2 regions of the Streptomyces sp. NBC_00028 genome follow, and region 1 is predicted to be linked to the other one. Evidence: riboswitches for the same ligand, from Rfam matches in the RefSeq annotation. Region 1 holds a riboswitch; the other holds the start of a gene.

Region 1 (7,476 bases):
CATGATCGTGCCGTGCATCGTGAACGCCTGGTTGAACTGCTCGTTCGACATGATCTGCAGACCAGGCCGGGCGAGCTCGGCGCGCATGAGCAGCGCCATCACGCCACCGATGCAGAAGAACGCGAACGACGTGATCAGATAGAGCGTTCCGATCGTCTTGTGATCCGTGGTCGTCAACCACTTCAGATGCCTCATGCCCCGCCTGTGTCCGCGCCCCGCCCGGACGTCACACTGCGGGGACGCGACGAGAATCACGGGAGACGGCTGTGACGATCCCGAGGGTGCCGGACACGAACGGAACATGAGCAACGACGACGACTTCGCCGCTGCCTATCGCGAGCACTACTGGGCGGTCAGCCGCTATGTCGCGCGGCGACTGGACGGGCGGACCGGTGAGGTGGAGGAAGTGGTGGCGGAGGTCTTCACGGTCGCCTGGCGCCGCCGCGCCGACCTTCCGCCGGTCCCGCTGCCCTGGTTGTACGCCGTGGCACGCAACTGCCTGGCCAACGCGGTTCGCGGTCAGGGGCGGCGACGGCGCCTGGTGGACCGGATGGGCAACGACGACACGGCGCACGGGCGGCACATCGAGGCGGGGCCCGACGCGGAGACCCCGGGTGCCTGGGTGCACGACGCGCTCGGCCGGCTCTCCCCGGCCGACCAGGAGGTGCTGCGGCTGACCGCGTGGGAGGAACTCGGCATCGACGAGGTCGCCGTCGTCCTCGGCTGCGGCCGGCGCGCGGCGTCGATGCGGCTGCACCGGGCCCGGCGCCGGCTGAGAGCCGAGATCGACCGGATGCGCCCCACGACCACCGCCGCCCTGAAGGAGAACGGCCATGGCTGACGAACTCGACCTCCTGCGCCGCGCCAATCCGGTGCCCACCGACGGCCCCCACTTCGGCGACGGCCCCCTCGACCACCACGCCGAGCGGCAGCTCGACCGGCTGCTGCGGCAACGGACCTCACACCGCCCCCGGCTGTACTGGGGCCTGGCGGCCACCGGAATCGTCGCCGCACTCGTGTCGGCGCTCCTCTTCACCGGCCAGACCACCGCGCCGGCGGCCGCGGCACCCCGCCCGCTGGTCGTGCTGGCCGACTCCACCCCCGTACCCCTCAAAACCCTGGCCGAGCGGGCGCGGGCGGCCGACGGGCCCGCGCTCCGCAAGGGCACGCACGTGCGGACCTGGAGCCTGGGCATGAGCGAGGACAAGCCGCCGATCACCTACCCGGAGGAGCGCGTCGTGCGCTGGAACGCCGACGACAGCCACACGGAGATCGTCGACGACGGCCACGAGCGCACCGAGCAGACGTACCCGCCCAGTTGGAGCGACGCCCCGCCGCAGTCGCCCCCGCCGGCCGACGTCGCCCGGCTGCACGCCTATCTTCAGGAGGCCGCGTACAGCAGGACCCCGCTGGACACCGGCGAGCTCCTCGACGCAGTCGACTACGTGCTCGACACCTGGCAGTTCGGCGCCCGCGAGTCGGCGGCGCTCGCCCAACTGCTCGCGGACACCGACGCGTTGAAGCCCGTCGGGCAGGTCACCGACCGGCTGGGGCGGCGGGGGCAGGCGTATGTGTACGAGCGGTCCGGGACCCGGAAGATGCTGATCATGGACCCGGCCACCGGTGCCGTACTCGGCCTGGAGACCACCTTCACCGAGGCGGAGCCCGAGTACGGCGTCAAGGCCGGGGACGTCATGGACTACAGCGCCTGGACGCGCTGACTCACGCCCCGAGCTGCCGGGCCGCGGCGTCCACCGTCTGCTCCAGCAGCGTGGCGATCGTCATCGGACCGACGCCGCCCGGCACCGGGGTGATCAGCGAGGCGCGCTCCACGGCCGAGTCGAAGTCGACGTCTCCGATGTTCCCCTCGTTGTACCCGGCGTCGATCACGACCGCGCCGGGCTTGATGTCCTGGCCCTTGATGAGCTTCGGCCGGCCCACGGCGGCGACCACGATGTCCGCCTCCCGTACGGCCGCCGACAGGTCCGTCGTTCGCGAGTGGCAGTACGTCACCGTCGCGTCCCGGGCGAGCAGCAGCATGCCGGCCGGCTTGCCGAGGATCGCGCTGCGGCCGACGACCACCGCCCGCTTGCCGGAGGGGTCGACGTCGTACGCGTCGAGCAGCCGCATGATCCCGCCGGGGGTGCAGGACACGAAGCCCGGCAGCGCGAAGCTCATCGTCGCGAAGGAGGCGAAGGTGACGCCGTCGACGTCCTTCTCGGGCGCGATCGCCTCGAACGCGGCCCGCTCGTCGATGTGGTCGCCCATGGGGTGCTGGAGCAGGATGCCGTGCACGGCGGGGTCGGCGGAGAGCGCCCGGAGCGTGTCCACCAGCTCCTCGGTGGTGGTCGCCGCGGGCAGCTCCACGTGCCGGGAGTCGATCCCGGCCTTGCGGCAGCGGTTCTGCTTCATCCGGACGTACGTCACGGAGGCGGGGTCGGCGCCGACCAGTACGGTCGCGAGACAGGGCGTCGTGCCGGTGCGTCCGGTGAGGTCGGCGGCGCGCTCGGCGGTGTCCTCGACGATGCGCCGGGCGAGCGCGGTGCCGTCCATGAGCCGGGCCTGAGACATGATCCACTCCTGGGCTGGTAGTCGGTTTCGCCCAGGCGCACGGCTTCATGTCGTACGGGCCGCTCCCCGGTGGTGCTCCACCTCAGCGCCAGTCACGGCCCGCCCCCAGCCTAACGCCGCGCCGTCGGGGCGGTGGGGTCGGCCCCGGCGAGGACATGGGCTGCGCCGATCGCCTCGGCCCAGCGGACGATCTCCGTCGCCAGGGCGCGGGTTGATCGGCCGTGCTCATGAGAAGGACGATCGGCGCCCGTTGACGGTCCGGCTCACCGCGGACGGGCGCGCCGCCTTCGAAGTGGGCGCCGCGTCGGAGGAAGCGGGCGAGGTCGCGCTCCTCGCAGCAGTGAGCGCAGCAGTGCAGCGGACGCCAGCCGACCTGCCGCGGAAACCGGTCGTAGCGGTCGAGACCGGACCGGATACGACCGACCGAGGCCCGCACGCGCCGAGAAGGTCCAGGTCAACCGGGACGTGATCTGGACCTTCGGCAGACTTCTCCCTACTCGTCCCATGCCTGGAGCATGATCTGTTCGGCGATCTTGCCGTCGCGCAGCGTGATCATGGACTCGGCGAAGACCCGCATCCCGTCCGAGTACTCGCAGGACTCGGTGTACGCGACCTGGTCACCCTCGACGATGCACTTCTCCAGCTTGTGCGCCTTGATGTCACGGCTGTAGACGTCCTCCAGGAGCTCGCCGATCTCGCCCCGGCCGTGCAGGATCCTCGGATTGCTGGGCTGGGTGTTGCGGTCCACGATGCGCAGCTCCGCGTCGTCCGCGTAGAGCGAGAGCAGGTTCGCCGCCTTGTCGCCTTCGATGCCCTGACGCAGGGTCTCCGTGTTGAAAGCACCCATGATGACCTCCGGTGAGGCCCGCGGCCCGAGGGGAGGGGTCGCCCGGGTCTCACCTTCGAGGCTCCTCCGCCCCGCCGGTCTCGGCAAGCGCAACGGAGGTACTGCGCCTGACGGGTGAGAGGCGCCCCGCACCCGTGTCCCCGCCCGGCGCGCCGACGTTGCTGACAACATGATCTCCACTCGACGTATCGTCGCCGTCGTCGGCCTCGCCGCCGGCGTCACCGGCCTGGTCGCCCCGATGGCAAGCGCGGCCCCCGCGGACGCCGACGCCGCCCAGCTGAGCCCGATCGCCATGCTCGACTCGCTGGCCTTGAGCGACATCCCCGCGGAGCGCCAGGCCGAGATCCCGCGCCCGTCCGAGCAGCTGGCCGGCCTCAACCGGGTCAACGACCTCAACCAGCTGACCCAGATCACCGACCTGGCCGCCCCCGTCACCGGGCTGCTGCCGGCCATCCAGTAGTCGTCCGATCCGCGTACGGCCTCGTACGCGACGTTCACACCAAGGGCCGTCCGGGCAACCGGGCGGCCCTTGACATTGCCCGCGGCCCCACGGAGCATGCGCTTAGCAAGTGAATCTTGGTTCACATAGCGAACAAATTCACGTGGCGAACGAAGAGGTCCGCATCATGCCCATCACTCGCGAACTCCTCATCGGCGGCAAGGACGTGCCCGCCGCCTCCGGCCGGACGGCCGAGGACCTCAACCCCTACACCGGGGAGGTGTACGCGACCGTCGCGGCGGCGGGCCCCGAGGACGTGCGGCGGGCCGTGGACGCGGCGGACGCGGCGTTCGAGGAGTGGGCGGCGCTGGCCCCCTTCGCCCGGCGCGCGATCCTGCTCAAGGCCGCCGACCTGCTGGAGGGCAAGGGCGACCAGGTCGCCGAGCTGATGGCGGGCGAGGCGGGCGGCACCCGGCCGTGGGCGTACTTCAACGTGGCGCTCGCCTCCAACATGCTGCGCGAGGCGGCGGCCGCCGTGACCGCCCCGCGCGGTGAGGTGCTCGCCGCCCAGGAACAGGGCGCGCTCGGCCTCGCCGTGCGCGAACCCGTCGGCGTGGTCGCCGCGTTCGCGCCCTGGAACGCGCCGGTCATCCTCGGCGTCCGGGCGGTCGCGGCGCCGCTGGCCGCGGGCAACACGGTCGTCGTCAAGGCGAGCGAGGACGCGCCGCTGGCCTGCGGCCTGTTCGTGGCCGACGTGCTGCGCGAGGCCGGGCTGCCGGACGGCGTGCTCAACGTCATCACCAACGACCGGGCGGACGCCGCCGAGATCGCCGAGGTGCTGATAGCCGACGAGCGGGTACGGGCCGTGAACTTCACCGGTTCCACCAACGTGGGCCGCATCATCGGCGAGCACGCGGCCCGCCATCTCAAGCCCGCCGTCCTGGAGTTGGGCGGCAAGAACGCGGTGATCGTGCTGGCCGACGCGGACGTGGACTACGCCGTCGACGCCGTCACCTTCAGCGTGTTCATGAACGCCGGGCAGATCTGCATGTCCGGCGACCGCATCCTCGTCCACGAGTCCCTCGCCGAGGAGTTCACCCGCAAGTTCGCCGCCAAGGCCGCAGCCCTCCCGTCCGGCGACCCCGCCGACCCGCACACCGTGGTCGGCCCGCTGGTCGCCGCCTCCGCCGCGCAGCGCGTGGCCCGACTGGTCGAGGACGCGGTCGCCAAGGGCGCGAAGGTCCTCACCGGCGGCGGCGAGCCGGACGGCGCGGTCCACCCGGCGACCGTGCTCACCGACGTGCCGAAGGACGCCGAGATCTATCACGCGGAGGCGTTCGGGCCGGTGTGCGTGGTGGAGACGTTCGCCGACGACGCCGCCGCCGTGGCCGTCGCCAACGACACCGACAACGGTCTGACCTGCGGCATCATCACCGAGAACGCCACCCACGGCCTGGCCGTCGCACGCCGGGTCCGCACCGGCATCGTGCACATCAACGACCAGTCGGTGGCCGACGAACCGCAGGCCCCGTTCGGCGGGTTCAAGTCCTCCGGGTACGGCCGCTTCGGTGGCCGCTGGGGCATCGAGGCCTTCTCCAACACCCGCTGGGTGACCATCGCCACCCAGCAGGCGCACTACCCCTTCTAGACTCCAGGTTCCGGCCCGGCGTCCAGGAAGTGGAAGCCGGGCCGCGGGTGCATCAGGAAGTCGTGGTGGGAGATGTTCCACGCGTAGGCCCCCGCAAGCGAGAACAGCACCCGGTCGCCCGCCCGTAGCCCGGCGACGGGCACCCGGCGGGCGAGCGTGTCCTTCGGCGTGCACAACTGCCCGGCGAGGGTGATGTGTTCGCCCTCGGCGCCGGGCCGCGGCCAGGGGTGCGGCCATCCGTCGACGGGGAGGACCGAGCAGGGCTGGTCGTGTCCCTTCGTCGCCGGGGTCCGCAGGTGGTGGGTGCCGCCCCGGACCACCGCGAACTCCTCGCCGTGGCTGCGCTTCACGTCCAGCACCTCCGTGGCGTACCAGCCGCAGTACGCCGTCAGCGCCCGCCCCGGTTCGATCCGCAGCGTCAACTCCGGGTGTTCCTCGGTGAGTCGGGCGAGGCCGCTGCCGTAGGCGGGCCAGTCGAAGCGACGCTCCGGTGCGGTGTAGTCGACGTGCATGCCGCCGCCGACGTTGACCTCGGCCAGCGGAAGTCCGAGGCCGACCGCCCACCGCACCACGGCCTCCGCCGCCGCGAGAAGCTCGGGCGCTTCCAGGCCGCTCGCCAAGTGGGCGTGGACGCCTCGGAGTTCGAGATGGGGGTAGGTGCCGTCGGCGAGGGCGCGTACGACCTCGGCGGCCTGGTCCGGGTCCATGCCGAACGGGGTCGGCCGGCCGCCCATCGCGAGCGCACCGCCCGCCAACGAGCCGTCGTCGAGCGACAGGTTGACGCGCGGCAGCACCGCGACGCGTCGCCCGGTCCGTCGCGCCAGCTCGCCCAGCATGCGCAGCTCGTACACGCTCTCGACGTGGAAGCGCGCAACTCCCCCTTCCAGCGCGGCCGTCACCTCGTCCGGGGTCTTGCCTGGTCCGCCGAAGGCCAGCGGGCGGCCCGGTACGGCCTGGGCGACATGGGCGAGTTCACCGCCCGAGGAGACCTCGTAGCCGTCGACGTACGGACCGAGCGCGGCGAGGATCTCCGGCTCGGGGTTGGCCTTGGCGGCGTAGTAGAGCTCGACGCGCTCGGGGAGCGCGCCCCTGACGGCGGCGGCGTGAGCGCGAAGGGACGCCAAGTCATAGACATAGGCAGGCAGTTCGTCGGCGGACAGGGAACGGACGTGGTCATGGACGGTCGTGGTCGTCATCGGGTGCTCCCGGTCAGGATGTCCTCGGCGAGCGGGGACGGCAGGCGGACGTAGCCGGCCTCGCGGTCGGCCTTGCGCTCCCAGCGGGTGAGCAGATTGGCCTTCGCGGGCAGCGGCACACCGGCGAGGAGGGCGGCGAGCCGCGGCGGGCAGCCGTGGTGGTCGGCGTACCGCTGGAGCGTCGCCCGCACCCGGCCCCACAGTGCGGCCTCCGCCCCGGGGTGCAGGTCGGCGAGGGCGGCGAGCAGTTCGGCGACATGGTTGACCAGCAGGCAGTACACGACCCGGTCCCAGCCGCGTCGCGCGTCGTACGTCATCGGGCCCGCCACCTCGGGCGGCAGCGCGGCCAGGGTGGCGGTGTGGTGCTCGGGGAGCAGCTTGGTGCCCTCCAGGTCGCGGAAGAGGACCTGGGCGGGCATGCCGTCGCGGTCCACGCAGACCAGGACGTTCTGCAGATGGGGTTCCAGGACCAGTCCGTGGTCGAAGTAGGCGGCCAGGACCGGCGGGATCAGCAGGTCGAGATAGGCCGACCACCAGTCGAGGGCCGCTCGGGCGTCCGGGGTGCCGAGGAGGCGGGAGATCTGTGCGTCGCTGCTCGGGTACTCGTCGGCCACCGCGGCCGCCAGCAGGGGAGTGGTGCCCGGCGCGAGCCGTGCGGGCAGGCCCTCACGGACGATGACACCGAAACCCTCGAACAGCGCCTGGTCCGGCGTGCCGTCGGGGCCGGGCAGGGCGAGGGTGCGGTAGGCGGGTTCGCGGAGCACCGCACTGCCCG
Region 2 (7,476 bases), 5.1 Mb from region 1:
GCCGCCACCGCCTGACCGAGCTGGGAGTCGCCGAGGGCTGGCACTGCCTGGAGGTGGGCTGCGGCGCCGCCAGCATCGCGCGCTGGCTGGCCAAGCAGGTCGGCGCCGCCGGGCGTGTGCTCGCCACCGACCTGGACACCCGCTTCGCCCACGACCGCGGTCTGTCCAATCTGGAGATCCGCACCCACGACCTCCTCACGGACGACCTGCCCGCCGACGCCTTCGACCTCGTCCACGCACGGGCCGTGGTGGAACACCTGCCCGACCGCGACGAGGCACTGCGACGCCTGGCCGCGGCGACCCGCCCCGGCGGCTGGGTGGTCGTCGAGGACTTCGACATCGACGGCCCGATGTACCCGGCCGCTGCCCGCTACTACCCGCCCGAGCACCTGGAGTTGGCCGAACGCCTCGGCCGCGCACTCCGCGCCGCCTTCGGCGCCGCCGGGGTCGACCCCGGAACGGGCCGCCGACTGCCCCAGGCCCTGACGGACGCCGGACTCACCGAGATCGGCGCACAGGTCCACGCCCCGGTCCTCACCGGCGGAGCCGCCGCCTTCTTCCCCCTCACCCTGCGCTCACTGCGCCCCCGCCTGCTGGCCACCGGCGAGGTCAGCGACGCGGACATCGAGGAGGTCATCACCCTGACGAAGAGTCAAGGCACCACCTACATACCCAACTTCATGGTCATCGCCTGGGGCCGTAAGCCCCTCTGACCGGAGGCCGGCACCCCCCACCCGTATCCGCTCCTCACGGGCCGGGGCGAGCCCCCAGCACCGCCCGCACCTGGTCCAGTCCCCAGTCCAGGTCCTCCTTGCCGATCACCAGGGGTGGAGCGATACGGATCGTCGCGCCGTGGGTGTCCTTCACCAGCACGCCGCGGTCCATCAGCTTCTCGGACACCTCCCGGCCGGTGCCATGGGCGGGAGCGATGTCGACGCCCGCCCAGAGACCGCGGCCGCGCACCGCGGTGACATGGCCCGTGCCGGACAGGGTGTTCAGCTCGCGGTGCAGATGGTCGCCCAGCTCCGTGGCCCGCGCCTGGTACTCGCCGGTGCGCAGCATGGCGATCACCTCCAGCGCGACCGCGCAGGCCAGAGGGTTTCCGCCGAACGTCGAGCCGTGGTCACCGGGCCGGAAGACGCCGAGGACCTCCGCGCTCGACACCACCGCCGACACCGGTACGACCCCGCCGCCCAGCGCCTTGCCGAGGACGTACATGTCGGGCACCACGTTCTCGTGCTCACAGGCGAACGTCCGACCCGTGCGCCCCAGCCCCGACTGGATCTCGTCCGCGATGAACAGCACGTTCCGCTCGCGCGTCAGCTCCCGGACCGCGGGGAGATAACCGGCCGGCGGGACCAGGACGCCCGCCTCACCCTGGATCGGCTCCAGCAGCACGGCCACCGTGTTCTCCGTGACCGCCGCACGCATCGCCGTCGCGTCCCCGTACGGCACGATCTCGAACCCCGGTGTGTACGGGCCGAAGTCCGCCCGCGCCTCCGGGTCGGTCGAGAAGCTGATCAGCGTGGTCGTACGGCCGTGGAAGTTGTTGCCCGCGACCACGATCTTCGCCATCTCCGCGGGCACGCCCTTGACCCGGTACCCCCACTTCCGCGCGGTCTTCACCGCCGTCTCCACCGCCTCCGCGCCGGTGTTCATCGGCAGCACCGTCTCCATCCCGCACAGCTCGGCGAGCTCCGCGCAGAACGCGGCGAACCGGTCGTGATGAAAAGCCCGGCTCGTCAGCGTCACCCGATCCAGCTGAGCCTTCGCCACCTCCACGAGACGCCGGTTGCGGTGACCGAAGTTGAGCGCCGAATAGCCGGCCAGCAGATCCAGATACCGCCGCCCTTCCACATCCGTCATCCACGCCCCGTCCGCCGTGGCCACCACCACGGGCAGCGGACGGTAGTTGTGCGCACTGTGGGCCTCGGCCGCGCCGATGAGCCTCTCCGTCGCGTTCACGGGCACTCCCAGGGGTGAGGGTGGCCCCCTTCCTATCGTCGCTCGCATGGTGGACGCGGGACCTCCGTCGTCCGGCGCGCCCGGTAGGCTGACCGGCAGGCCGTGACTGGCGCGCTGGGATGGGACGGACCATCGGGGAGCGGCCTGGGAATGACCGAGTGCCGTGCGCCTGGGCCGAACCGTGAATCGTGACCGCAACCCGCCACGCCATCCGGAGGCCGACGAATGTCAGAGCAGCAGCCCCTCTCCAGCGAGTCCACCGCCTTTCGCGCCGCCCTCGACGTGATCCGCGCCGTCGAGCCGCGCGTCGCCGACGCCATCGGCCAGGAGGTCCACGACCAGCGCGAGATGCTCAAGCTGATCGCCTCCGAGAACTACGCCTCCCCCGCCACCCTGCTCGCCATGGGCAACTGGTTCAGCGACAAGTACGCCGAGGGCACCATCGGCCGCCGCTTCTACGCCGGCTGTCGCAACGTGGACACCGTCGAGTCGCTGGCCGCCGAGCACGCCAAGGAACTCTTCGGCGCCCGCCACGCCTACGTCCAGCCGCACTCCGGCATCGACGCCAACCTCGTCGCCTTCTGGTCCGTCCTCGCCGACCGCGTCGAGGTCCCTTTCCTGGAGAAGACCGGCGCCCGCCAGGTCAACGACCTCACCGACGCCGACTGGGCAGAGCTCCGCCAGGCGTTCGGCAACCAGCGCATGCTCGGCATGTCCCTGGACGCCGGCGGCCACCTCACCCACGGCTTCCGCCCCAACATCTCCGGCAAGATGTTCGACCAGCGCTCCTACGGCACCGACCCGGCGACCGGCCTGATCGACTACGAGGCGCTGCGCGTCTCCGCCCGTGAGTTCAAGCCGCTCATCATCGTCGCCGGTTACTCCGCCTACCCGCGCCTGGTGAACTTCCGCATCATGCGCGAGATCGCCGACGAGGTCGGGGCGACCCTGATGGTGGACATGGCCCACTTCGCCGGCCTCGTCGCGGGCAAGGTGCTGACCGGTGACTTCGACCCGGTCCCGCACGCGCAGATCGTCACCACCACCACCCACAAGTCGCTGCGCGGCCCGCGCGGCGGCATGGTCCTGTGCGACGACTCCCTCAAGGACCAGGTCGACCGCGGCTGCCCGATGGTCCTCGGCGGCCCGCTGCCGCACGTCATGGCGGCGAAGGCGGTGGCCCTGGCGGAAGCCCGGCAGCCCGCCTTCCAGGACTACGCCCAGCGCATCGTCGACAACTCCCGGGCTCTGGCGGAAGGCCTGATGCGCCGCGGCGCGACCCTGGTCACCGGCGGCACCGACAACCACCTCAACCTGATCGACGTCGCCACCTCCTACGGCCTCACCGGCCGCCAGGCCGAGGCCGCGCTCCTCGACTCCGGCATCGTCACCAACCGCAACGCCATCCCCGCCGACCCCAACGGCGCCTGGTACACCTCCGGCATCCGCATCGGCACCCCCGCCCTGACCACCCGCGGCCTGGGCACCGCCGAGATGGACGAGGTCGCCGGCCTCATCGACCGCGTCCTGACCACCACCGAGCCGGGCACCACCAAGTCGGGCGCGCCCTCCAAGGCCGCGCACGTCCTGGACGCCAAGGTCGCCGACGAGATCTCGCACCGCGCGACCGACCTCGTGGCGGGCTTCCCGCTGTACCCGGAGATCGACCTGGGCTGACAAACGCCCTGTTGAGTTGTCAAGGAACGGCGACTCACGAAGATCGTCGATGGATCAGACATCGATCAGAGATCACGGGTCACGGGCAGCGGGTCACAGATCAGAGATCACAGATCACAGATCGATGAGCTCCTGGCGTGGTTCCTCCCGCGGCGGTCCGGCCTTCTGCCGGGCCGCCGCGCGGCGTATCAGCAGCGTCCCGCCCGCCCCGGCCGCGATCCCCGGTAGCGCCCACCACCAGTCGGTGGTGCCGTCACCCGGTCCGGACGATCGGGCGGAGGCCGCGGCGAGCGTCGGATCGGGGCTCGGGGTCGCTCCCACGCCCGTGCCGTCCGCGCCCTCCAGGCCCTCCGCCGTGTCCCAGGGAGGCGGATACTCCACCGCGAAGTCGCCGTCTGTGGCCTTGCCCATCACGCCCAGGTCCTTGAGCAGGTCGCGGAGCACGGCGGGCTGCCGGGCGCGGTGCCAGGTGCCGTTCGCCGACGCGTTCAGGTTCGCCGCCGTGTGGATCCAGACCGCCTCGGAGCCCTTCGCCGGGTAGACCCGGTCGACCCGCCAGGGCGACACGTCGTGCACCATCCAGGTGACGTTGAGCTGCGGGCCGACGATCAGGTCGGCCTCGGGCGGCTTGTCCGCCGTGCCCGTGCCCGGGGCGCCGAGCAGGCGCTCCAACACGCCGTACTCCCGGTCGGAGTGGTACAGCGACGCCGTCTCCGCGCTCTCCGGGGAGACGATCAACACGCTGGTCGGCCCGCCGGCCGCCGCGGACCCCGCGCTCCCGAGCGTGAGTCCGAGCGCCGCCGCCGACACCCCTGCCACCGCCGTCAGCCGACGACAGCCGCCCCTCCAGCCGCTTGCCTGCGTATGCATCACGAGCCCCCAACTAGCCGATGCCGTACGGCCCGCCCCGGTCCCCGCGAGCCGTGTGTCACTTCTGGTACACCGCTCGGCCCGCCGGGGTTCCCACCCGGCCCGCACTATTGCGAGGAAGTCCCCGAACGCTCCGCGACCGACTTCGCGATCTCCACCGCCCGCCCCTTCGACGCCACTCCCTCCAGCCGCAGCGTCACCTCCGCGAGACCGACCGCACGGCTCCACAGCAACGTCGGTCCGGCGGTCCGCTCCTCCCGGCCGAAGCGCTCCCCGTCCGCGTCCACCAGCCAGAAACTCAGCAGGTGGGGACGGGGAAACCACAGCGCCGTGCCACCCGCGCCGCCGTGGTCGAAGCCGCCCAACGAGATCCACTCCGGCTGCTCGCGCACGGTCTTCGTGAACGCCAGGTCCAGCCCCGCGGCGAACTCGTCCAGCCGGATCGTCTTCCCGTCCTCGCGCCAGCACAGCGTCACGACGAACCGCCCTCGCGGCCCACCGGACACCGACATCGCCTCCGGCGCACCGAGCGCCTCCGGCACCAGCGGCTCGAACCCGGCCCGCCGCTCGGCCTGCGCCGCCGACACCGACCTGCCGCAGCCGGGCACCTCGGCACCCGGCGAGGGCGCAGCCGACGGGTCGTACCGCACCCCGACCCCACCGAAGTCGAACCAGTCGTAGACAGCGGCCCGCACCGGCGGAGTGAGCGCGAGCACGGTCAGCAGACCGCACAGCGCAGCGGTCAGGGACCGCCAGCGCACCCGCGTCCAGCGCCGGACCGTCCGTAGCCGCTCCCGGGCGCCCCGGGGTTCGGCCACCGGCACCGGCACCCGCTCGGCCAGTATCTGTCCCAGCACCCGCTCGACCATCGTCTCGGAACCGAGAGCGCCGTCGGCGCCCCCGTCGGCGTCCAGCGACCGTCCCAGCGCCCGCAGCTCCTCCGGCAGCCGCGACGCGTCGACCGGAGGCCCGCCGTCCCGACCGCGCCGACCCGATCCGGGACCCCGCTCGCCGCCCCGGCCGCGCGGGCCCCGGCCACCGGCGCCCCCGGGACCACGGCCGCCCTCACCGCCGTAGGACTCGTGTCCCTCACTCACGCTCGTCACCCCCTTCCCGAAGCTCGGCGTCCGGCAGTAGTCGGCCCAGTTTCCGCAGCGCGCGGTTGAGCCGGGATTTCACCGTCCCCCGCGGCCAGCCCAGGGCCTGGGCCGTCTCCGACTCGTCCATCTCCAGCAGATAGCGGTAGGTGACGACCAGGCGGTGCTCCTCGCTCAGCTTCGCCAGGGCGGACTGGAGTGCGGCACGGCGCTCTCTCTCCAAGGCCGCGACCGCCGGGTCCGCCGATTCCGGTATCAGCGGCTCCGCCTCCACCAACGCCGCCTCCCGACCGGCGAGCGTGCGCTGCCGGGCCGCCGTCCGCACTGTGTTCCTCGTCTCATTGGCGACGATCGACAGCAGCCACGGCCGGAACGACGCGCCGTCCTTGAACCTGCCCAGCGCGCAGTACGCCTTGACGAAGGCCTGCTGCACCACGTCCTCCGCGTCCGCACCCGCCCCGAGTGCCGCGGCCGCCCGGAGCGCGATGCCCGTATGGGCGCGCACCAGCTCCGCATACGCCTCCGGGTCCCCGGCGCGTACACGTGCGATCACCGCGGCCTCATCGACGATGCGGCCCCCCTCCCGCGTTCTCACATTCTTGTTACACCGCGGGAGACGGATCGGTTCCCATCTGTTTCCGACCAGTTCCGGATCGGACCCCGACACCTGAGAGAATGGTGAGCATGGCCTCTGATCGTCCTCGCGTGCTCTCCGGAATCCAGCCCACCGCAGGCTCGTTCCACCTCGGCAACTACCTCGGCGCCGTCCGTCAGTGGGTGGCCCTGCAGGAGTCCCACGACGCGTTCTACATGGTCGTCGACCTGCACGCGATCACGCTTCCGCAGGACCCGGCGGACCTGCGGGCCAACACCCGCCTGGCCGCCGCCCAGCTCCTCGCGGCCGGTCTCGACCCGGACCGTTGCACGCTCTTCGTGCAGAGCCACGTCCCCGAGCACGCGCAGCTCGCCTGGGTCTTCAACTGCCTCACCGGTTTCGGCGAGGCCTCCCGCATGACCCAGTTCAAGGACAAGTCCGCCAAGCAGGGCGCCGACCGCGCGAGCGTCGGTCTCTTCACGTACCCGATCCTCCAGGTCGCGGACATCCTGCTGTACCAGGCCAACGAGGTCCCCGTCGGCGAGGACCAGCGCCAGCACATCGAGCTCACCCGCGACCTCGCCACGCGCTTCAACGGCCGCTTCGGCGAGACCTTCACGCTTCCGAAGCCGTACATCCTCAAGGAGACGGCGAAGATCTACGACCTTCAGGACCCGTCGATCAAGATGAGCAAGTCGGCGTCCACGCCGAAGGGCCTGATCAACCTCCTCGACGACCCGAAGACCACCGCCAAGAAGGTCAAGAGCGCCGTCACCGACACCGACACCGTCATCCGCTTCGACACCGAGAACAAGCCGGGTGTCAGCAACCTGCTCACCATCTACTCGACCCTCACGGGCACGGGAATCGCGGAACTGGAGCAGAAGTACGACGGCAAGGGCTACGGTGCGCTCAAGACGGACCTCGCCGAGGTCATGGTCGAGTTCGTGACCCCGTTCCGGGAGCGCACCCAGCAGTACCTGGACGACCCGGAGACGCTGGACTCGATCCTGGCCAAGGGTGCGGAGAAGGCGCGTGCCGTCGCGGCCGAGACGCTGGCGCAGGCCTACGACCAGGTCGGCTTCCTGCCCGCCAAGCACTGAGGCGAGCACGCGCGCGTACCACCGCACAGAACCGTACAGACGTACCACTGGGCAGAGCGCTGCACATCACTACGGTTGCGCCTGCCCACAACACAGCCGTGGCCGTACAGTCGATAGCCGGACGGCCGGGACGAACCCGACAAGGGGGAGACCCCCGACACCCGAGAGG

Evidence for each region. Region 1 has a riboswitch for ZMP and ZTP ahead of OG885_RS41225 (bifunctional 5,10-methylenetetrahydrofolate dehydrogenase/5,10-methenyltetrahydrofolate cyclohydrolase). Riboswitches for the same ligand answer to the same signal wherever they lie in the genome.
Region 2: another riboswitch for ZMP and ZTP. It lies ahead of OG885_RS17805 (glycine hydroxymethyltransferase); the one in region 1 lies ahead of OG885_RS41225 (bifunctional 5,10-methylenetetrahydrofolate dehydrogenase/5,10-methenyltetrahydrofolate cyclohydrolase).

Annotation. Positions count from the first base shown of each region.
Region 1 covers NZ_CP108293.1:9,096,838-9,104,313, forward strand. Annotated here, with positions in the region: gene ctaD (cytochrome c oxidase subunit I) at 1-195, opposite strand, end outside; gene OG885_RS41215 (RNA polymerase sigma factor) at 302-841, shown strand; gene OG885_RS41220 (CU044_5270 family protein) at 834-1,721, shown strand; gene OG885_RS41225 (bifunctional 5,10-methylenetetrahydrofolate dehydrogenase/5,10-methenyltetrahydrofolate cyclohydrolase) at 1,723-2,571, opposite strand; ZMP/ZTP riboswitch at 2,594-2,677, opposite strand; gene OG885_RS41230 (nuclear transport factor 2 family protein) at 3,065-3,418, opposite strand; gene OG885_RS41235 (hypothetical protein) at 3,588-3,878, shown strand; gene OG885_RS41240 (aldehyde dehydrogenase family protein) at 4,045-5,505, shown strand; gene OG885_RS41245 (type III PLP-dependent enzyme) at 5,502-6,701, opposite strand; gene OG885_RS41250 (IucA/IucC family protein) at 6,698-7,476, opposite strand, start outside.
Region 2 covers NZ_CP108293.1:4,030,223-4,037,698, reverse strand. Annotated here, with positions in the region: gene OG885_RS17815 (methyltransferase) at 1-713, shown strand, start outside; gene rocD (ornithine--oxo-acid transaminase) at 748-2,013, opposite strand; ZMP/ZTP riboswitch at 2,058-2,147, shown strand; gene OG885_RS17805 (glycine hydroxymethyltransferase) at 2,191-3,642, shown strand; gene OG885_RS17800 (hypothetical protein) at 3,757-4,512, opposite strand; gene OG885_RS17795 (hypothetical protein) at 4,620-5,618, opposite strand; gene OG885_RS17790 (RNA polymerase sigma factor) at 5,602-6,204, opposite strand; gene trpS (tryptophan--tRNA ligase) at 6,294-7,307, shown strand.